4 regions of the Oceanimonas sp. MB9 genome follow, and region 1 is predicted to be linked to each of the others. Evidence: predicted binding sites of a transcription regulator. Region 1 holds the regulator's gene; each other region holds the start of a gene.
What was found. The regulator sigma-54, encoded in region 1, starts transcription at its own class of promoters, with help from an activator protein. The targets are predictions, from matches to a motif close to TGGCACNGTTTTNGCTT.
Positions count from the first base shown of each region.

Region 1 (5,351 bases):
CCGATGGCATGATCTATATCGGTAACGACGGCGAGGAATACAAGGGCTTTTCCACGCGGGACGGCTTTGGCATCAAGGCATTGCTCAATGCCGGCATCGAAGTGGCGGTGATCACCGGGCGCAGCTCACGCATCGTCAGTGAACGCATGGCTTCACTGAGCGTGCGCCATGTCTATCAGGGCCAGAGTGACAAGATGCACAGTTACGGCGAGCTGCTTGAGCGCCTCGGGCTCACGCCACAACAGGTGGCCTATATCGGCGACGACGTGGTGGATCTGCCGGTGATGCAGGACTGCGGCCTGGGGGTAGCGGTGGCCGATGCCCACCCGCTGGTGCTGCAGCGGGCCGATTACACGACCCGCACTGCCGGTGGCCGGGGTGCGGTGCGCGAACTGTGCGATCTGCTGCTGGCGGCCCGCGGCCGGCTGGAGCAGGCCGAGGGCATGAGCGTATGAGCCGCCAGACCTGGCTGTTTGGCGCCCTGTTCATCATTGCGCTGGCCAGCTGGCAGTGGTTTCGCAACGATACCGAAGCGCCGGTAAACCCGCAGGATTACCAGCCCGATTTCGTCGCCACCAACCTGGCCAGCGTGCAGTACAACCGGCTGGGGCTGCCCTACCGGGGCATGCAGGCGGAGTACGCCGAGTACTACGAGCCCCTGTCCATGACCCTGATGAAAAAACCTGTTATCTTGCTCTATTCCCCCGATGGCCAGCCCCAGTGGCGGCTCCGCGGTGATGACGGCACCATCAATACCGGCGACAATGCCGTGCTGACCGGCAATGTCGTGGGCAATGGGCTGCAACCGGATGCCCTGGTGGAAACCCTGACCACCGAATATCTGGAACTGGACTTTATCAATAACCAGCTGCGCTCCAACCGGCAGGTGCGGCTGCAAAGTCCGCAATACCAGGCCGAGGGGCTGGGTGTGCTGGGCGAGCTTGATCAACAAACGGTGGAATTACTGAATGAAACCCGGGCAACTTATTTCAATCCTTAGTCTTGGCGGCCTGCTCGGCCTGGGTCAGGCCCAGGCCAGGGACAGCGACTTTCGCCAGCCGGTGACCATAGACGCGGGCCGTCAACTGGTAGAGCTGGCCGATGACAAGGTCACCTTTATCGACAAGGTAGTGGTCAAGCAGGGCAGCATAGACGTGCGCGCCGACCAGCTGGTGGTGATCCGCAATGAACAGGGCCTGCAGTCGATGACCGCCAAGGGCAGTCCGGCCACCTACGAGCAGATCCTCAACAACGGCAAGCCGGTGCATGCCGAGGCGCGGGAAATTCACTACGACATGCGCGCCCGCACCATCACCCTGATTCGGGACGCCAAGCTCAAGCAGGATGACAACATCGTCACCGGCTACCGTATTCGCTACTTTATCGACAAGGAGCAGATGGAGGCCGAAAGCCAGGGCGGCAAGGACAGGGTCACCACCATCTTCCTGCCCGAGCAGGTGCAGAATTTCGACGAGCAGGACAAGAACTGAGCATGGCGATACTGAAAGCGCGCGGCCTGCAGAAAAGCTACAAGGGCCGCAAAGTGGTGGCCGACGTCAGCCTGACCGTGAACACCGGTCAGATCGTGGGTCTGCTCGGCCCCAACGGTGCCGGCAAGACCACCTCCTTTTACATGATTGTAGGCCTGGTCCAGCGGGACGCCGGCAGCATCACCATCGACGGCCAGGATATCAGTCACGAGCCCATGCACGTGCGCGCCCGCTCCGGCATTGGCTACCTGCCCCAGGAGGCCTCGATTTTTCGCCGCCTGAGCGTTGCCGACAACCTGATGGCGGTGCTGCAGACCCGCAAGGATCTGAATGCCGACGGCCGCAGCGAGAAAATGGAACAGCTGCTGGAAGAATTCAACATTACCCATATTCGCGACAGCCTGGGAATGAGTCTGTCCGGCGGCGAACGGCGGCGGGTTGAGATCGCCCGGGCGCTGGCGGCGGATCCGCGCTTTATTCTGCTCGACGAACCCTTTGCCGGCGTGGATCCCATTTCGGTGATAGACATCAAGAAAATCATTCTGCACCTCAGGGACAGAGGACTGGGCGTACTGATCACCGATCACAATGTACGCGAGACCCTGGACGTGTGCGAAAAGGCCTATATTGTCAGTCATGGGCACCGCATCGCCGCCGGCACACCGACGGAAATCCTCGCCAACGAGCAGGTCAAAAAGGTTTATCTCGGCGAACAATTCAGCCTCTGAAGGCACCGCAACCCGCGGTTGATATGGAAGGACGTTTGCATACATGAAGCCGACTCTTCAGTTACGTCTGGGCCAGCAGCTGACCATGACGCCCCAGCTGCAGCAGGCCATTCGCCTGTTGCAGCTGTCCAGCATGGAGCTGCAGCAGGAAATTCAGCAGGCGCTGGACAGCAACCCCCTGCTGGAGCAGGAGGAAGCCGACAGCGTCAAGGTGGCCGACAACCGCAACGAAGAGCAGATGGCCGCCGACACCGCCATGGAGCGCAACCAGCTGTCCGAAGACTTGCCCATGGACACCAGCTGGGAGGAGGTTTACACCGCCTCTCCGGTCAGCGGCGGCGCCGGCCTGCCGGAAGGGCTGGAAGACAGCGTTTACCAGGGTGAAACCACCGAGAGCCTGCAGGACTACCTGATCTGGCAGATGAATCTGACCCCTTTCAGTGACACCGATCAGGCCATCGCCATGGCCATAATCGATGCCGTCGACGACGCCGGCTACCTCACCGCCGGTATCGACGATCTGCTGGAAGCGGTATCGGCCCAGGAGCTCGGTATCGAAGCCGACGAAGTGGAAGCAGTGCTCAAGCGTATTCAGCACTTCGATCCCATCGGCGTGGCCGCCCGCAGCGTGCAGGAATGCCTGTGCATTCAGCTAGAGCAGTATCCGCCCGACACACCCTGGCTGAGTGAAGCCCGCGCCTTGCTGGCCCAGCACATGGACCTGCTCGGCAACCGTGACTACCGCAGCCTGCAGCGCAAGACCAAGCTCAAGGAAGACGAGCTCAGGGAAGTGCTGGCGCTGATTCAGCAACTGGAGCCCCGCCCCGGCAGCAGCATTATTCAGGGTAACTCCGAATACGTCATTCCCGATGTGGTGGTCACCAAGCGCAGCGGGGTCTGGGTGGTGGAACTCAACCCCGAGGCCATGCCCAAGATACGGCTCAACCAGACCTACGCGGCCCTGGCCAGCAAGCCCCGCAACAGCGAGGACGGCCAGTTTATTCGCAATCACCTGCAGGACGCCAAGTGGTTTCTCAAGAGCCTTGAAAGCCGAAATGAGACCCTGCTCAAGGTTGCCAATTGTATTGTTGAACAACAACAGGCATTCTTTGAATATGGAGAAGAGGCCATGAAGCCCATGGTGCTGAACCATGTGGCGGAAGCGGTGGAGATGCACGAATCCACCATCTCCCGGGTGACCACACAGAAGTTCATGCACAGCCCCCGTGGCGTGTTTGAACTCAAGTATTTCTTCTCCAGTCATGTGGGCACCGACGACGGGGGTGAGTGTTCGTCCACGGCAATTCGCGCCCTGATCAAGAAGCTGGTCGGGGCCGAAAACCCGGCCAAGCCGCTGAGCGACAGCAAAATTGCCCAGCTGCTGGCCGACCAGGGGATCAAGGTGGCCAGGCGAACCATCGCCAAGTACAGGGAATCACTGGCCATTCCCCCTTCCAATCAGCGCAAACGCCTGGTTTAAAGGCAACGACAGAAGGAAGACGTTATGCAAATAAATCTGACCGGACACCATGTCGAGATCACCGATGCCCTGCGTGATTATGTGAACAGCAAGTTTACCCGGCTGGAACGCCATTTCGATCACATCACCAATGCGCACGTCATCCTTAATGTGGAAAAAATGCAGCAAATCGCCGAAGCCAAGCTGAACGTCACCGGCGGCGAGCTGTTTGCCAACTCCCAGCATGAAAACATGTATGCGGCCATCGACAGCCTCATCGACAAGCTGGATCGTCAAATCATCAAACACAAAGAAAAACTCAAGCAAAAATAACCATGGAAGTCGCCGACATACTCAGCAGGGGCTGCACCCGCAGTGCAGTCCCCTGCACGAGCAAAAAACGTGCTCTGGAAATTATCAGCGAGCTGGCTGCCGAACATCTCAATATCGGCAGCCAGCCGCTTTTTGACTGTCTGCTGGCCCGAGAGAAAATGGGCAGTACCGGCATCGGCAATGGCATCGCCATTCCTCACGGCCGGATCAGTGATGACAACAAGGCGACTGCCGTACTGCTTACCTTTGCCGAGCCGGTGGAATTCGACGCCATCGACAACCAGCCGGTGGGCCTGGTGTTTGCCCTGCTGGTACCGGAGCAGGAATGCAAGCAACACCTCAAGACCCTGTCGCTGATCGCCGAGAAACTGAGTAACAAGCAGGTGTGCCGGCAATTACGTCAGGCCGGCAGCGATGAGGAACTCTATCAAATCATGATTTCAGCCTGAGGATAGCAAGATGCAGCTGGTGATCGTCAGTGGCCGTTCCGGTTCGGGCAAAACCGTGGCCTTACGGGTACTTGAAGATCTCGGCCATTACTGCGTCGACAACCTGCCGGTGGCGCTGCTGCCTGAGCTGGTGCGGCTGCGCCGGGACAAACCCGGAGCGGTGGCGGTAAGCATAGACGTACGCAACCTGCCCGACAGTGCCGAGCAGCTGGAAGCCTTTCTGGCCGAGGTGCGAGCCATGGATGACGTTCAGCCTTCCAGCATCTTTATCGACGCCGACAATTCAGTGCTGATCCGCCGTTTTGGGGACACTCGCCGGCTGCATCCGCTGTCCCGCCACAGCCTGACCCTGGACGAGGCCATTCGCGAAGAAACTCATCTGCTGGCGCCACTGTCGTCGGACGCGGACCTGCGCATCGATACCTCGTCCTTAAGCATTCACGATCTCAGCGAAATCATTCGCGAACGCATCCTCGGCAAGAAAGAAAAGGAATTGAACTGGGTGTTCGAGTCCTTTGGCTACAAATACGGCGTTTCCAAGGACGCCGACTTCGTGTTTGACGCCCGTTTTCTGCCCAACCCCCACTGGATTGCCGAACTGCGCCCCTTTACCGGCCAGGATCAGCCGGTGGCCGATTACCTGAGCAGCCAGCCCGAGGTGATGAAATACCTGTGGCAGCTGGAAAACCTGCTGATCACCTGGATGCCTCACCTGGAACGCAATAACCGCAGCTATGTCACCGTGGCCATCGGCTGCACCGGCGGTCAGCACCGTTCGGTCTTCATCGCCGAACAGCTGGCCCGGGTCTTTGGCCAGATGGGCAAAAGCGTGCAGCTACGTCACCGTACTCTGGAAAAGCGCAATGCCGAAAATTGAACGCGACCTGCAAAT
Region 1 covers NZ_VFBE01000008.1:45,422-50,772, reverse strand. Annotated here, with positions in the region: gene kdsC (3-deoxy-manno-octulosonate-8-phosphatase KdsC) at 1-455, shown strand, start outside; gene lptC (LPS export ABC transporter periplasmic protein LptC) at 452-1,000, shown strand; gene lptA (lipopolysaccharide transport periplasmic protein LptA) at 969-1,490, shown strand; gene lptB (LPS export ABC transporter ATP-binding protein) at 1,493-2,218, shown strand; gene OJHNALOF_RS11035 (RNA polymerase factor sigma-54) at 2,262-3,698, shown strand; gene hpf (ribosome hibernation promoting factor) at 3,723-4,010, shown strand; gene ptsN (PTS IIA-like nitrogen regulatory protein PtsN) at 4,013-4,459, shown strand; gene rapZ (RNase adapter RapZ) at 4,470-5,336, shown strand; gene OJHNALOF_RS11015 (HPr family phosphocarrier protein) at 5,323-5,351, shown strand, end outside.

Region 2 (5,351 bases), on a different contig from region 1:
TGGATCTGGTGGACTCGCTGTCGGCCCAGGTGGCCACCGTGCTGGTGCTGTTTCCCATGAGCTTCGCCGGCGCCGTGGTATCGGGGCGGGCCCGTTGCATCGGCACCCTGCTGGGGTGCTCGGCGGGGTTGCTGTTTCAGTTGGTGCTGTATGACTACTACCACAATCTGCTGCTGCTGGGACTGGCGTTCTGGATTTGCACCATGGTGTTTGCCCGGCTGCATGCTCGAGAGCCCATGCCCGGTGTGGGCTTTTCCGGCTTGACCACGGTGGGCATTCTGTTTGGGCAGTATGTGTCGCCCCAGCATGATCTGGTGTTCAGCGCCCTTTACCGCATGAGTTCGATGACGGTGGCCATTCTGCTCACCCTGTGCTGCGTCTATCTGGTGCACAAGCTGCTCAACCTGTTTCCGTCTACTCGCCATCAGGTGTTGTAATCGTTGGTGAGGGGTGAGTTGTGGATTCTCCTCAATCCTCACCCCTGTCACCTCACTATTATCTCGTTCCTACGCAGAGCGTGGGAGCGAGCAACAAAAAAGGCCCGGTTTCCCGGGCCTTTTGACACTCAGCTTATCGCGTCACGCTTATACGGAGTAGTAGAGATCAAACTCCAGCGGGTGAACCGCCATGTTGATGGTCTCGGTCTCGGTGCGCTTCTGCTTGATGTAGGCATCAATGAACTCGTCGGAGAACACGCCACCACGGGTCAGGAACTCGCGATCCTGGTCCAGGTTGTTCAGGGCGTCGTCCAGAGACACGGCCACGGTCGGGATCTCGGCGGCTTCTTCGGCCGGCAGGTCGTACAGATCCTTGTCCATGGCATCGCCCGGGTGGATCTTGTTCTGAATGCCGTCCAGGCCGGCCATCAGCAGGGCCGCAAAGCACAGGTAGGGGTTGGCGGCCGGATCCGGGAAGCGGGTCTCGATGCGGCGGGCCTTGGGGGAACCGACCAGCGGAATCCGAATGGAGGCGGAGCGGTTACGGGCGGAGTAGGCCAGCATGACCGGGGCTTCAAAGCCGGGCACCAGACGACGATAGGAGTTGGTGGCCGGGTTGGTGATGGCGTTCAGGGCACGGGCGTGCTTGATGATGCCGCCGATGTAGTACAGCGCCATTTCGGACAGGCCGCCGTACAGGTCGCCGGAGAACAGGTTTTCACCGTTTTTGCCCAGAGACTGGTGCACGTGCATGCCGGAACCATTGTCACCTACCAGCGGCTTGGGCATAAAGGTGGCGGTCTTGTTGAAGGCGTGGGCGACGTTGTGAACCACATACTTGTAGATCTGAATTTCGTCGGCCTTCTTGGTCAGGGTGTTGAATTTGCAAGCAATTTCGTTCTGACCGGCGGTGGCTACTTCGTGGTGGTGAGCTTCAACCACCAGGCCCATCTCTTCCATGATCAGACACATGGCGGAGCGAATGTCGTGGGAAGAGTCAACCGGAGCTACCGGGAAGTAGCCGCCCTTCACGCCAGGACGGTGGCCCTTGTTGCCTTCCTCGTAGTCGCGACCAGAGTTCCACTTGGCCTCGGTGTCGTCGATCTTGAAGAAGCTGCCGGACATGTCGGTGTGGAAGCGCACGTCGTCAAACATGAAGAATTCCGGCTCGGGACCGATCAGCACGGTGTCGGCAATGCCGGTAGACACCAGGTATTCTTCGGCGCGACGGGCGATGGAGCGCGGGTCGCGGTCGTAGCCTTGCATGGTGGCGGGCTCAAGCACGTCACAACGAATGTTCAGGGTGGCGTCTTCGGTAAAGGGATCCATCACGGCGGTGGACGGATCGGGCATCAGTACCATGTCGGACTCGTGAATGGTTTTCCACGCGGTCATGGAAGAGCCGTCGAACATTTTGCCTTCTTCAAAGAAGTCATCGTTGATCTGGTTTACGGGCAGGGTGACATGCTGCTCCTTGCCTTTGATATCGGTAAAGCGCAGATCGATGAATTTGACATCGTGTTCCTTGATCATGTCCATTACGGTTTCGATTGACATGGATTTCGACCTCCAAAAATAAGCATCCTAGGGTCTGATGAACAAATTCATCAGTTGCCGTTTACTAAGCTAAAACCGTGCCATGTTGGTAAGTGCTTGTTATGTGGGCATATTACCGACAAGCATGAAAACCGGCTGCCATTGCCATGCACCAGTTTAGTGCATGTCTGGATCCTTTTGGTGCGAGTTTGAAGAGATGCGTTATTCCGGTGCATTTGCTGTCCATTCCGCACGGCCGGCAGCGGCCCGGGCCCATGATAGCACTCAAGGTGAGCATGAGGATCGGTGCGAGTCTTTTTCATTGGCCCTGGGAGGGCGTCGGCCCGAACGCCGGGGTGGCGTCGATTCCGCCGCTGTGGCGGGGCGCGGGCAGCCAACACAATAAATTAATATATTGAAGCGGCTAAAGCGTGTACAATTTGCAGCCCTTTTTATTTGGTTCCGCTGCACTCGTCGCGACGGACACCCCCTGAGAGCGGCAGCGCCGGCGTGTGCCCGCCTCGATACTATGCGAGTGAAAGAAATTAATGTCATCTGAAATCAACAACTTGAGAAACATTGCCATCATCGCGCACGTCGACCACGGTAAAACCACCCTGGTAGACAAGCTGCTGCAGCAGTCCGGTACCCTGGAAAGCCGCGGTGAAGCCGAAGAGCGCGTCATGGACTCCAACGATATCGAGCGTGAGCGCGGCATTACCATTCTGGCCAAGAACACCGCCATTCGCTGGACCTCTCCCGAGGGCCAGGAATACCGCATCAACATCGTGGACACTCCCGGACACGCCGACTTCGGTGGTGAAGTAGAGCGGGTCATGTCCATGGTTGACTCGGTGCTGCTGCTGGTGGACGCCCAGGAAGGCCCCATGCCTCAGACCCGCTTCGTGACCCAGAAGGCCTTTGCCCAGGGCCTCAAGCCCATCGTGATCATCAACAAGGTGGACAAGCCCGGCGCCCGTCCCGACTGGGTGATGGATCAGGTGTTTGACCTGTTCGACAATCTGGGTGCTACCGACGACCAGCTCGACTTTCAGGTGGTATATGCTTCCGGCCTGAACGGCTGGGCTTCGCTCGACGCCGATGAGCGCACCGAAGACATGACCACCCTGTTCCAGACCATAGTGGATCAGGTACCGGTACCCGACGCGGATCCGGAAGGTTCCCTGCAGATGCAGATCTCCCAGCTCGACTACTCCTCCTACGTGGGTGTTATCGGCGTGGGCCGCATCAAGCGCGGCACCGTCAAGGTCAACCAGCAGGTGACCGTGATCGGCGCCGACGGCAAGACCCGCAACGGCAAGGTGGGCCAGGTGATGGGTTACCTGGGTCTGCAGCGTCATGACGTGACCGAAGCCAGCGCCGGCGACATCGTGGCCATTACCGGCCTGGGCGAGCTGAAGATTTCCGACACCGTCTGTGCCGCCGGTGCCGTGGAAGCGCTGCCGCCGCTGTCGGTAGACGAGCCCACCGTGACCATGACCTTCCAGGTCAACACCTCTCCCTTTGCCGGCCTCGACGGCAAGTTCGTGACCTCGCGCAACATTCTCGAGCGTCTGCAGCAGGAGCTGGTACACAACGTGGCCCTGCGGGTGGAAGAAACCGGTGATCCCGACAAATTCCGCGTATCCGGCCGGGGTGAGCTGCACCTGGGCATTCTGATCGAGAACATGCGTCGGGAAGGCTTTGAACTGGCGGTGTCTCGCCCGGAAGTTATTCTGAAGGAAGAAGACGGCCAGCTGATGGAACCGTTCGAAACCTTGACCGTGGACGTGGAAGAAGACTGCCAGGGCTCCATCATGGAGAAACTGGGTGAGCGCAAGGCCGAGATGACCGACATGGTGCCGGACGGCAAGGGCCGCGTGCGCATCGACTTCATCATTCCGGCTCGTGGCCTGATCGGCTTCCAGACCGAGTTCATGACCCTGACTTCCGGCTCCGGCCTGATGTACCACACCTTTGACCACTACGGTCCGCACAAGGGTGGCAACATTGGCCAGCGCAACAACGGCGTGCTGATCTCAAACGGCAAGGGCAAAGCCCTGGCCTACGCCCTGTTCAACCTGCAGGAGCGTGGCCGCCTGTTTATCGAGCACGCCACCGAGGTGTATGAGGGCATGGTGATCGGCATTCACAGCCGCTCCAACGACCTGACCGTAAACTGCCTCAAGGGCAAGCAGCTGACCAACATTCGTGCCGCCGGCACCGATGAGGCGCTGACCCTGGTGCCGCCGATCAAAATGACCCTGGAGCGCGCGCTGGAGTTCATTGACGACGACGAGCTGGTGGAAGTGACCCCCAACCACATTCGTATTCGCAAGAAGCTGCTGGCCGAAAACGATCGCAAGCGCGCCAGCCGCGCCTGATCGTCTTCACCCGCAGTATAAAAGGGGCGCCTCGGCGCCCCTTTTTCGATCGCGTGGCAGGCAAGACGGACAATGTCTCACCTCTCACGCCCCTCCTCACATTCAAATTATTTGAATTATTAGGCCAGTAAAGGTTGCTTTGATTTACCGGCAAAGGCATTAAACTTGAAACTGATAATCATGCACAGTTGCAAGCGCTGCTTTTTCAAGCGGCTGCGGGAGAGCCGTATTATGCAGAAATATTCAATCACGATGCGCCTGTTTCACTGGAGTACCGCCCTGCTGGTATTCGGCCTGTTTGGCGTGGGACTGTGGATGCGCAGCCTGGGCTATTATGATCCGCTCTATCAGGTGTTGCCCTACTGGCACAAGAGCGTGGGCTTTTTGCTGGCCGGGCTGGTGGTGATTCGCCTGCTGGGGCGCTGGTTGTTTACTCAGCCGGGACCGCTGGCCAGCCATCAGCCCTGGGAGCGCCGGCTGGCGCACCTGATGCACTGGCTGCTGTATGGTCTGCTGTTCGGGCTTTTTGTCAGCGGCTACCTGATCGCCACCGCCGACAACAGACCCGCGTCCTTTTTTGGCTGGTTCGACATTCCGGCCCTGTTTACCGCCTTTGACAACCAGGAAGATGTAGCCGGGCTGATCCACGAAATTTTTGCCTGGTCGCTGATCGGGCTGGTGGCGCTACACGCCCTGGCCGCCCTCAAGCACCACTGGCTTGATAAGGATGACACCCTTAAACGCATGCTCTGATTTTGTCCACCAAGGAGAGATGAAATGAAAAAAACCATGATTGCCGCCGCCCTGATGGCCGTGTCCGCGTCACCGGCCTTTGCCGCCGTGGAAAATTACACCGTCGACACCGACGGCATGCACGCCTCGGTTAACTTTAAAATCAATCACCTGGGTTACAGCTGGATCGTGGGCCGCTTCAACGACTTCAAGGGCAGCTTTGCCTTTGACGAGGACAATGCCGCCAATAACAGCGTGCAGG
Region 2 covers NZ_VFBE01000001.1:164,891-170,241, reverse strand. Annotated here, with positions in the region: gene OJHNALOF_RS00830 (DUF2955 domain-containing protein) at 1-437, shown strand, start outside; gene glnA (glutamate--ammonia ligase) at 585-1,994, opposite strand; gene typA (translational GTPase TypA) at 2,522-4,357, shown strand; gene OJHNALOF_RS00815 (cytochrome b) at 4,589-5,110, shown strand; gene OJHNALOF_RS00810 (YceI family protein) at 5,135-5,351, shown strand, end outside.
Region 2: a site for sigma-54 is predicted at 2,061-2,077, ahead of glnA (glutamate--ammonia ligase). Genes of this name have one in related genera too.

Region 3 (5,351 bases), on a different contig from region 1:
TTTCACGCCGGTCGGGATCAGCGCCAGTATGTCGGGGCTGACCAGGCTGTCGTAGACCACCACATCGGCCCGCTCGATGGCGCGCAGGGCCTTGAGGGTCAGCAACTCGGGATCGCCGGGGCCGGCGCCCACCAGGGTGACATGAATAGGGGATGTCATGGTTTCCTCCCGGGGCCCGAGGGCCCCTGTAACGATGCCGGACTCAGGCCACCCTGGCCTTTTTATCCAGGGGGCTGACCTTGTTGTGACCTTCATAAAGGAAGCTCAGCACACGTCGGCGCAACTGGTGATAATGGCCGTCGTCGCTGAGCGCCACCCGGTTGCGCGGGCGAGCCAGGCTGATGGGCAGGATCTCGCCGATGGTGGCGGACGGGCCATTGGTCATCATCACGATGCGATCCGACAGCAGCACCGCCTCGTCCACGTCGTGGGTGATCATGATGACGGTATTACCGAGCTCGGCCTGAATCTCCATCAGCGAGTCCTGCAGGTGGGCTCGAGTGAGGGCATCGAGGGCGCCAAAGGGCTCGTCCATCAACAGCACCTTGGGATCCACCGACAGCGCCCGGGCGATGCCGACCCGCTGCTTCATGCCCCCGGAGATTTCGCCGGGCAGCTTGTGGGCGGCGTGCCCCATGTGCACCAGCTCCAGAAAGTGCCGCACCCGCTCCTGGCGCTCCGCCTTGTCCTGGTGGGGAAAGGTGTTGTCCACCGCCAGGGCGATGTTTTGCTCCACCGTCAGCCAGGGCAGCAGGGCGTGGTTCTGAAACACCACCGCCCGCTCCGGGCCGGGGCCGTCCACTTCCCGGCCATCCAGGATCACGCCGCCGCTGCTGGGCTCATGCAGCCCGGCCACCAGGTTGAGCACGGTACTCTTGCCGCAACCGGAATGGCCGATGAGCGACACGAATTCGCCCTTTTTCAGGCGCAGGTTGACGTTTTTCAGCGCCTCGAATTCGCCCTTGTCGGTGCGAAAGCGCATGTCGACACCGCTCAGTTCCAGGTAATGTTTGCTCATGGTTGTGCTCCTTAGCGGTGGTTGCTGTTTTTGTCCCAGGACAGGCGTTGCTGCAGGCCCAGCATCAGGCGGTCCAGCAGGTAGCCGATAAGGCCGATGACCACGACCGCCACCATGATGCGCGCCATGGAGTCGCTGCTGCCGTTCTGGAACTCATCCCACACAAACTTGCCCAGTCCCGGGTTCTGGGCCAGCATTTCGGCGGCGATCAGCACCATCCAGGCCACCCCCAGAGACAGCCGCAGGCCGGTGAAAATCATTGGAATGGCGCTCGGCAGCACGATTTTGCGTACGTGGGTCAGGTTGCCCAGGCGCAGCATTTTGCTGACGTTGTTCAGATCCTGGTCCAGGTTGGCCACGCCCACCGCGGTGTTGATCAGGGTGGGCCACAGGCAGCACAGGGTGACGGTGAACAGCGAGATCAGGAACGACTTGGACAACAGTGGATCCGGGCTCACATAAAGCGCACTCACCACTATGGTCACCAGCGGCAGCCAGGCCAGGGGCGACACCGGCTTGAGCAGCTGTACCAGCGGGTTTATCGCCTGGTGCAGGGTCTTGTTCAGGCCCAGGGCAATGCCCGCCGGAATGGCGATGGCGGTGGCCAGCAGAAAGCCGGCGGCCACCGTTTTCAGGCTGGTCATTATCTGGTCGAAAAAGGTGGGGCGGCCGTTAAAGGTGCGAATGCGCACCTCGGCCTCGGGGTTTTTCGCCAACAGGGCCTGATTGCGATCGTGCTGGCGCTGATAGAACTGTTGCTCCCGATCCCGTTCCCGCTGGTGCTCCTGCACCAGGTTCATCAGCTGCTGGCCGGTCTGCACCGGGCCGGGCAGGGTGCCGAGGGAGGTCTGCACCTGGCCCGCCAGCAGGTGCCACAGCAGCAGGAACACGGTGAGGCCGAGCAGAGGGGTCAGGGCCTTTGACCAGCTTCGAGGCGAGGTCAGCCGTGACCAGTGGGTCAGTGAAATTACGTTGATGCTCATTTTACTCTCCTCGTTGCTTACAGCCGGGTGTCGCCGGTCAGGCCGATGGCGAACTGGTCGATGTAGGCGTTGGGCTTGCGGCCGTCAAAGGTGGCGCCGTCGATAAAGGCGTTGGTGGCTGGGCGAAAACCGTCCCGCTGGTCCAGATCGGGAAAGTCGGCGGCATTCAGCTTGCCCTCGGCGATCAGTGCGCGAGCAGCCTGCACGTAGATGTCGGGGCGATAGATGCGTCTGGCCTGCTCCAGGTACCAGTCATCGCTCTTGGCGTCGGCAATCTGGCCCCAGCGGCGCATTTGGGTCATGAACCAGATGGCATCGCTGTACCAGGGGTAGGTGGCGTTGTGGCGAAAGAACACGTTGAAGTCGGGGGCCGGGCGTACATCGCCGCGCTCGTACTCAAAGGAGCCGGTCATGCTGGCGGCGATCACCTTTTTATCGGCGCCCACATAGTAGGGCTGTGACAGTATCTCCACCGCTTCCGGTCGGTTGGCGTTGTCCCCCTGATCCAGCCAGTGGGCGGCGCGCAGCAGGGCCTTGATCAGCCGCAGGTGGGTGTTGGGGTTGGCATCGGCCCAGGCCTGGCTGACGCCGAATACCTTTTCCGGGTTGTGGGGCCAGATGTCGTGGTTGGTGATCACCGGCACCCCGATCTGCTTCAGCACCGCCTGTTGGTTCCAGGGTTCGCCCACGCTGTAGCCGGCGATGGTGCCGGCTTCCAGGGTGGCCGGCATCTGGGGCGGCGGGGTGACCGAGAGCAGTACCTCGGCCTGGCGTTGACCACTGTTGTCGCCCTGATGAGGGGCGTAGTAGCCGGGATGAATGCCGCCGGCGGCCAGCCAGTAACGCAGTTCGTAGTTGTGGCTGGACACCGGAAACACCATGCCCAGGTTCAGGCTTTTGCCATCCTGCTGATATTGCTCCAGTACCGGCCTGAGCGCGGAGGCGGAAATGGGGTGCAGCGGCTTGCCGGCGGCATCATGTTCGAGGTGCGGCTTCATGGTTGACCACACCTGGTTGGCCACGGTAATGGCATTGCCGTTCAGATCCATGCTGAAGGCGGTGATGATGTCGGCCTGGGTACCGATGCCGAGGGAGGCTCCGATGGGCTGGCCGGCCAGCATGTGGGCGCCATCCAGTTCGCCGGAAATGACCCTGTCCAGCAGCACCTTCCAGTTGGCCTGGGCTTCCAGGGTGACATAGAGCCCTTCATCCTCAAAAAAGCCCTTCTCGTAGGCGATGGCCAGGGGGGCCATGTCGGTGAGCTTGATAAAGCCCAGGGTCAGCTCGTCCTTTTCCGCCGGTCCGGGCCCGTCCTGGGCCGCGAGGGGGGCGGCCAGGCTCAGGGCGAGGGTGCAGGCCGTCGCTGTGGTTTGCCATAACGTCATGATGATACTCCCTGTGAGGTTGGTTCCTTGGCCGGAAAAATCGGTGACTACAGATTAAGTATCAAGATATGTGCCAATTTTAAGTTAATGATTTTTATATGTTTTTATTTTCATTGCCAACAAGGGGCGCCTGTTTGCGGGCAGGCGTTTCACCACAATGATGCAGAGGTTTCCACTCGGTGCCGGGCGCAAAAAAAACTCCCATGCAAGCATGGGAGTCGCCAAACGGGCAGGAGTGGAGGAAACGCCCCGGGCAGACCGGAGTTAATGGAACCTGGGGATCAGGTGCTGGTCTCCCGCGTTTGGGACCGGCACGCGACCAGAATCTGTTTCAGCTCCGGCACACAGGAGCCGCAGCGGGTGCCGCATTTGAGCTGTTGCTGCAGTTGCGCCAGCGTTGTGAGGTCGTGCTGCTCTATGGTGCGCTGGATTTGTGCCTCGCTGACGCTCCAGCAGCTGCACACCAGCCGGCTGTTGCCGGCCAGGGCCAGACCCAGCCGGGTAAGTAACAAACTGGGTTGCAGGGGGGCATCCAGCAGCGCGGCCAGCGGCTCTGCATCGATGTGCCAGGGTGACAACCCCTGCAGCAGCAGGGCATTGACCTTGCCTGCCGTCAGTCGAATCAGCAGCCGGCCCTGGGGCAGGGGCCAGTCCAGCCAGCTGTCGGTGACGGTCAGCCCGGCCCGCAGCTCCTCGGCGGAGCCCTCGAGTCCGGCCAGGCTCCAGCATTCGCCCCGGCTCAGCGGCCGCCGGCTCCACCAGGCCGGCAGCGAGGCCGGGGCCTCGCTGGCAATCCAGCTGGCCTGCCAGCCGGGCCTGACCGGGCTGGCCTGCACCTGGCTTTGCTTGAAGGCGGGCTGGCCGGACAGGGCACAGCCCCGGGCTTCGGTCAGATCGTTGACCCGGCCACCGGCACTGAACTCTCCGCTCCAGTGCATGGGCACAAACACCTGTTCGCGGGCCATGTCATCGTCGGCCACCGGGCGCACCAGTATGCTGGCTCGCGCGTTGCTGAGGGCCAGCAGATCATTCTGGCCCAGTCCGAGGCGGGCCAGGGTGTCGGGGTGCAGGTGGGCCCGAGGCTCGGTGGCCGCCGCCATCAGCCGTGCCACATGGCCGGTGCGGCTCATGGTGTGCCACTGATCCCGCAGCCGGCCGGTATTGAGCAGTAACGCCCGGGTGCCGGGGCCGGCCTGCGGCGCCGCCGTCCGCAGCCGCGCCCGGCCATCGGCGGTGGCAAAGCGGCCATCGGCAAACAGCCGGACCGGGCCGCCGTGCTGACCCGCCAGGGGCCAGCTCAACGGGCGCAGGGCGTCGTAGTCGGCATCGCTCAGGGTGCCGAGCGCCCCCAGGTTGAACAGCCGCTCGCCCCGGTTTTCAAAACCGGAAAGGGCGGCGTGTTCACGAAAAATGGCGGCGGGGGAGTCAAAGTCAAAGGCACCGGTAAAGCCCATGGCGCGTGCCACCCGGCACAGGGCCCACCAGTCCGGTTTGGCGGCACCCGGAGCCGCGCGAAAGGGGCGCTGGCGGGAGATGATGCGTGTCGAGTTGGTGACGGTGCCGTCCTTTTCGCCCCAGCCGGCGGCGGGCAGCAGCACGTCGGCCAGCCGGGCGGTGTCGGTGGCGGGGCTGATGTCGGAGACGATCAGCAGCTCGCAGCGGGCCAGGGCACGACGGGCCCGGGCACTGTCGGGCAGCGACACCGCCGGGTTGGTGCCCATCACCCACAACGCCTTGATTTCACCCCGCTCCAGCGCCGCCATCATGTCCATGGCCTTGTGCCCGGGCCCCTGGGCCAGGCGCTCGGTACCCCAGAAGCGGGCTACCCTGTCCCGGTTGGCGGGGGCAAAGTCCATGTGGGCCGCCAGCTGGTTGGCCAGTCCCCCCACCTCGCGTCCGCCCATGGCGTTGGGCTGGCCGGTCAGTGAAAAGGGCGCCGCGCCCGGCTTGCCGATACGGCCGGTG
Region 3 covers NZ_VFBE01000005.1:122,456-127,806, forward strand. Annotated here, with positions in the region: gene cobA (uroporphyrinogen-III C-methyltransferase) at 1-159, opposite strand, end outside; gene OJHNALOF_RS03865 (ABC transporter ATP-binding protein) at 203-1,018, opposite strand; gene OJHNALOF_RS03870 (ABC transporter permease) at 1,030-2,001, opposite strand; gene OJHNALOF_RS03875 (CmpA/NrtA family ABC transporter substrate-binding protein) at 2,019-3,386, opposite strand; gene OJHNALOF_RS03880 (nitrate reductase) at 3,668-5,351, opposite strand, start outside.
Region 3: a site for sigma-54 is predicted at 3,446-3,462, ahead of OJHNALOF_RS03875 (CmpA/NrtA family ABC transporter substrate-binding protein). Genes of this name have one in related genera too.

Region 4 (5,351 bases), on a different contig from region 1:
GTATAGGGCCGGGTCGGATTGGTGGACGACGGCAACACATTGGGCAGGCTGCAGGCGGTAAGAATATCGGGGGCATGACCACCACCGGCACCCTCGGTATGGTAGGTATGAATGGTTCGCCCCTTGAAGGCCCCCAGGGTGTCTTCGACAAAGCCCGACTCGTTAAGGGTGTCGGTATGAATGGCTATCTGCACATCGTATTCTTCCGCCACCGACAAACAGCAGTCGATGGCCGCCGGGGTACTGCCCCAGTCCTCATGCAGTTTCAGCCCCATGGCTCCCGCCTCCAGCTGCTCACGCAGGGCCTCGGGTTGGCTGGCATTGCCCTTGCCGAGAAAACCGAAGTTCATGGGCAGGCCGTCGGTGGCCTGCAGCATGCGGGCTATGTGCCACTCTCCCGGGGTACAGGTGGTGGCCTTGGAGCCGGTGGCCGGCCCGGTGCCGCCGCCTATCATGGTGGTTACCCCCGAGCAAAGGGCCTCGTCCACCTGCTGAGGACAGATATAGTGAATATGGGAGTCCACACCGCCGGCGGTAAGAATATGGCCCTCACCGGCAATCACCTCGGTGCCCGGCCCCACATTGATGGTCACGTTGTCCTGAATGTCCGGATTGCCGGCCTTGCCGATAGCATGAATGCGACCGTCCTTCAACGCCACGTCGGCCTTGACGATGCCCCAGTGATCCACAATCAGGGCATTGGTGATCACGGTGTCCACACTGTCGGCACGCCCGGCCTGGCTCTGGCCCATACCATCTCGAATAACCTTGCCGCCACCGAATTTGACCTCTTCCCCATACAGGGTGAAGTCGCGTTCCACCTCAATCCATAACTCGGTATCGGCAAGCCGTACCCGATCACCGGTGGTGGGGCCAAACATGTCGGCATAGGCCTCGCGGCTGATCCTGCTCATTATTGCTCTCCTTCAAGCGGCCCCATCACCGCAGCGCGAAATCCGTATACTCGTCGCCGGCCGCCCATGGCCACCAGGGTCACGGTGCGCAGCTGGCCCGGCTCAAAGCGCACCGCGGTGCCGGCGGCGATGTCGAGGCGAAAGCCCAGGGTCCGCTCACGCTCAAATTCCAGCGCCGGGTTGGCCTCGGCAAAATGATAATGCGAGCCCACCTGAATGGGCCGGTCGCCGGCATTGGCCACGGTGATCTCGCGGCGCTCCCGGCCGGCGTTCAATTCAATGTCGCCGGCGGCCAGTTGCAGTTCTCCCGGTATCATGGTGCCTCCTTACTGAATGGGATCATGCAGGGTCACCAGCTTGGTGCCATCGGGAAAGGTGGCCTCCACCTGCACCTCGCGCACCAGCTCGGGCACACCGTCCATCACCTGCGCCCGGCTCAGCCAGGTGCGGCCCTCGCCCATCAACGAGGCCACGGTACGGCCATCGCGAGCACCTTCCATCACCGCCGCCGACAAATAGGCCACGGTTTCCGGGTAGTTCAGCCGCAGTCCCCGGGCCAGCCGGCGCTCGGCCAGCAGTGCGGCGGTAAACAGCAGCAGTTTGTCTTTCTCTCTTGGGCTGAGCTCCATGGTGAATACTCCTGTGACTGAATTCAGGTAAACCAGATACGGGGAAAACAGGCCTCACGGGCCAGCACCGCCGGACGCAGCCGCTCCCAGGCCCGCCACATGCCGTCCCGGCAGGCGATCATGTCGTGACCGAGGTAACGCACCAGCAGCACTCCCAGGCGTTCGGTCACGCTGAAACCGGGCGGCAACGATGCTCGCAGCACGGCAATCACATCGTCATTCAGCCCCGAGCCCGCCGCCAGCAGGGTGCCGAATACGCAACCGCCGTGCAGCCCCGCCCGGCCTTGGTGCACCTGATCTCCCGCCTCGAGCTGCAGCCGTTCGTTAAACAGCAGCCGACCGCTGCGCCACAGCTGCAGCCGCTGGGTCAGGCTGCCGGCATCAAACCACTGCTCGCCGGCGGGCCGGCCCAGGCACACCAGCTCCCAGCCAATAAAGCGGGCGCCTTCGCCCAGCTCAATATGCAGATCGAGCCCGGCGTTGGCGCCCCGAAAGACGATGGTTTCCTGGGGCAACCACTCCAGCTCGGCGTCCTCTTCCAGCCGCACCCGCACCCGCTGTCCCTGGCCCACTCCGGCGCTGTCCCGACGGTATACCATGCCCGCCGACGGGGTGGTCAGCAGGCTTCGGCTGCCCGGCCCGGCCTCGATGTCGATGTTCAGGCAATCGCCCGACACCAGGCCGCCTGGCGGGTGCAGCAAATACAGGTGGCAGGTCTGCCCTTCAGGATAAAAGGGCCGCTGAATTCGAAGGGGGCCACTAAAGACCATGTTTTTGAGCTGAGTGCGTGAGTGGCCGGCCACCAGCTGCAGGTCGAGCTGCGCCGGCCAACTACGGGCGGGACCGTAACCGGTAGGGTGTGATGGCGATGGTGCATGACACTGGTGCATAGAATGATTTCACGGCGTATTGATGAAATGAGTTAAAGCACAAAGCGGGCCATTTTTTATAAGAACTTTACAAACAGACACTTACATTAAAGCTGCCGGTTTTTCATTCGGCACCATTTGGTTTCTATTGAATCTTAATCACCACAACGGAGCAGGCTGCACGGAGGGCCGCCTCAAAGTGGTGCAGCCCTGGCGGCGACCATAGCGGGCCACCACGCCTCCCCGGTTGCCCCGCACCCATAAAAAAAGGCCCCGCAAGCGGGGCCAAAAGCACACGATTAACAACATGAAATTATCAGGATTCGACGGCGGCCTCGGGCAGCTCGGCCGGTTTGGCGATGGGTTTCATCAGCAGGGTGTAACCTGCCACGCTGATCACCAAGCCCACAAAGAAGGCCATGTCCATAAAGATCAGGCTGCACAGGAAGGACACGCCGTATACCAGAAAGGCCCGCAAGTTGTAGTTGTTCTGGTAGACAAAGGGCCCTTTGGGGTCATAGAAGTCTTCCACGCGAATGCGGCCACGGCGCAGCAGATAAAAGTCGGCCAGCATGATGCCCGCCACCGGACCCAGCAGGCCGGAGGTGACCACGCTGAACCACAGCAGGTTGTCAGCGAACAGCCAGGGCATCATCAGCAGACCAATCACACCGGAGATGGACACCCCTTGGGCAAAGCTAAGGCGCGGGAACACATTCATCAGGATCAGCGCCGACGGCATCAGGTTGGCCACGGTATTGGTGGACCACTGGGCAAAGGCGATGGTCAGCATGCTCAGGATCAGCACGATGGGTGAACTCATGGAATTCAGTACAATTTCAATCGGGTCCCATGTTCCGGTGAGAATGCCACCTATCATGCCCACCATCAGAATGCCGGAGCCAATCACGATCAGGCCGCCCAGCTGGGCGATAAAGGGCTTGCGGTTACGCACAAAGAAGTTTTTGCTGCTGTGATCCCGGGAGCGCTCCAGTTTGCGGGTCAGGTCCGGGCTGTTCAGGCCCATGGTGATCCAGATACCGGCAATGGCCATGACCGCAAACACGAAGGAGCCGTTGTCCAGGGAGGGCGCGGCCAGCACATCGCCAATGCTGGCATTGTTGGTTTCCAGCAGCCAGAAGGTCACCAGGCCAATCAGAATGGTCAGGGCCGGAATGGCCACCCAGTCGAACTTGGCCATGGCCTTCATGCCATAAATGGCGTTCACCACCTGCAGCACCCCAAAGATCAAAATAAGGATGGTGGTGTTGCTGTAACCGATCCACATCTCCAGCACCTTGCCGATGGCCACCGCCGCCACCCAGGTCTGAAAACCAAACCAGAAACAGGCCGGAATGGCGCGAAAGGCGGCCGGAATCTTGGCACCCTTGTAACCAAAGCAACCACGAATGTAGACGGTAAATGGAATGCCATAACGAATGCCGATATCACCGGCCAGGATCAGAATGCTGGTGACAATGGCGTAGGCCGCCAGAATGGCACCGATAATGGTCCAGGGCGATAGTCCCGGATAAAGCTGGGCACCCATGGTAAAGGCGCCCATATTGATGGTCATGCCCGCCCAGAGCATGGTGAAGTCCCAGATGTTGATGTCTCTGTCCTTATCGGTGGACGGCATCAACTCGGGGTTGTTCATTTCGTGTACAGCCATTGGCCTCTCCCTGTTAACTGCTTCATAAAGGTTGTTGCACGACCCGATGAAATGTAAATGATTTAACCGAATCAATGAGAACAAATTAACAGATTGATCGTTAACAATGCATATAAATTTTGTGGACACGAAGACTAACGTGACACTTGTCACACTTTATTCAGCTCAAACCTTCCATTACCCACCAAAAAGCCGGCCCGACGGCCGGCTTTGGCATGACCTGAAGCGACCGCTGCAGTCAGTTGATGATCAAGAGTTCCATAAAGTCGTTCACCGCCGTGGCCTCAAGGCAGCTCTGATCCTGGCACAGTTCAACAATGCGCCGGCTTTGTCCCTGGGGAAATCGGGTCAGCAGGCTTTGCAGAAACTTGCGCTCCAGCACCGGAATGCCATCGTGGCGCCGGCGCCGGTGGCCAATGGGGTACTCCACTTCCACGCGCTCGGTGTGGCTGCCGTCGGTGAAGAACACTTGTATGGCATTGGCAATGGAGCGCTTGTCCGCCTCCAGGTAGTCGGCGCTGTAGCGCGGGTCTTCCACCACCTGCATAGCGTTGCGCAGGGCGTCGATGCGGGCATCGCCCTGGTGAAAGGCGTCTTCGTAATGTTCGGCGGTCAGGGTGCCGTACAGCAGCGGCACCGCCACCATATATTGCAGGCAGTGATCCCGATCGGCCGGGTTGGCCAGTGGCCCGGTTTTGGAGATGATGCGAATGGCCGATTCATGGGTGGTGAGCTCGATGCGAGCGATGTCATCGAGCCGACCCGCAACCTGCGCATGCAGTTGCACCGCGCATTCCACCGCGGTCTGGGCATGAAACTCGGCGGGGTAGCTCAGCTTGAACAGCACGTTTTCCATCACATAGCTGCCAAGCGGCTGGCTCAGGGTAATCGGCCTGCCCTCAAACAGCACGTCCTGAAAGCCCCACTGGGGCGCACTCAGCACCGACGGCAGCCCCATCTCCCCTTTCAGGGTGATCATGGCCAGTCGCACCGCCCGGGCGGCAGCGTCGCCGGCGGCCCAGGACTTGCGCGAGCCGGCATTGGGGGCATGACGGTAGGTGCGCAGGGCGCCACCATCGGCCCAGGCCTGAGACAGGGCGTCTACTATCTGCGCACGGTTTCCCCCCAGCATCTTGGTCACCACGGCGGTGGACGCCACCCGCACCAGCAGCACGTGATCCAGCCCTACTCGGTTAAAACTGTTATTCAGCGCCAGCACACCCTGGATTTCGTGGGCCTTGATCATGGCGGTGAGCACGTCGGCCAT
Region 4 covers NZ_VFBE01000009.1:695,209-700,559, reverse strand. Annotated here, with positions in the region: gene ureC (urease subunit alpha) at 1-914, opposite strand, end outside; gene OJHNALOF_RS14600 (urease subunit beta) at 914-1,231, opposite strand; gene OJHNALOF_RS14595 (urease subunit gamma) at 1,241-1,543, opposite strand; gene OJHNALOF_RS14590 (urease accessory protein UreD) at 1,567-2,433, opposite strand; gene OJHNALOF_RS14585 (cytosine permease) at 2,729-4,084, opposite strand; gene OJHNALOF_RS14580 (bifunctional 2-methylcitrate dehydratase/aconitate hydratase) at 4,323-5,351, opposite strand, start outside.
Region 4: a site for sigma-54 is predicted at 2,469-2,485, ahead of OJHNALOF_RS14590 (urease accessory protein UreD). Genes of this name have one in related genera too.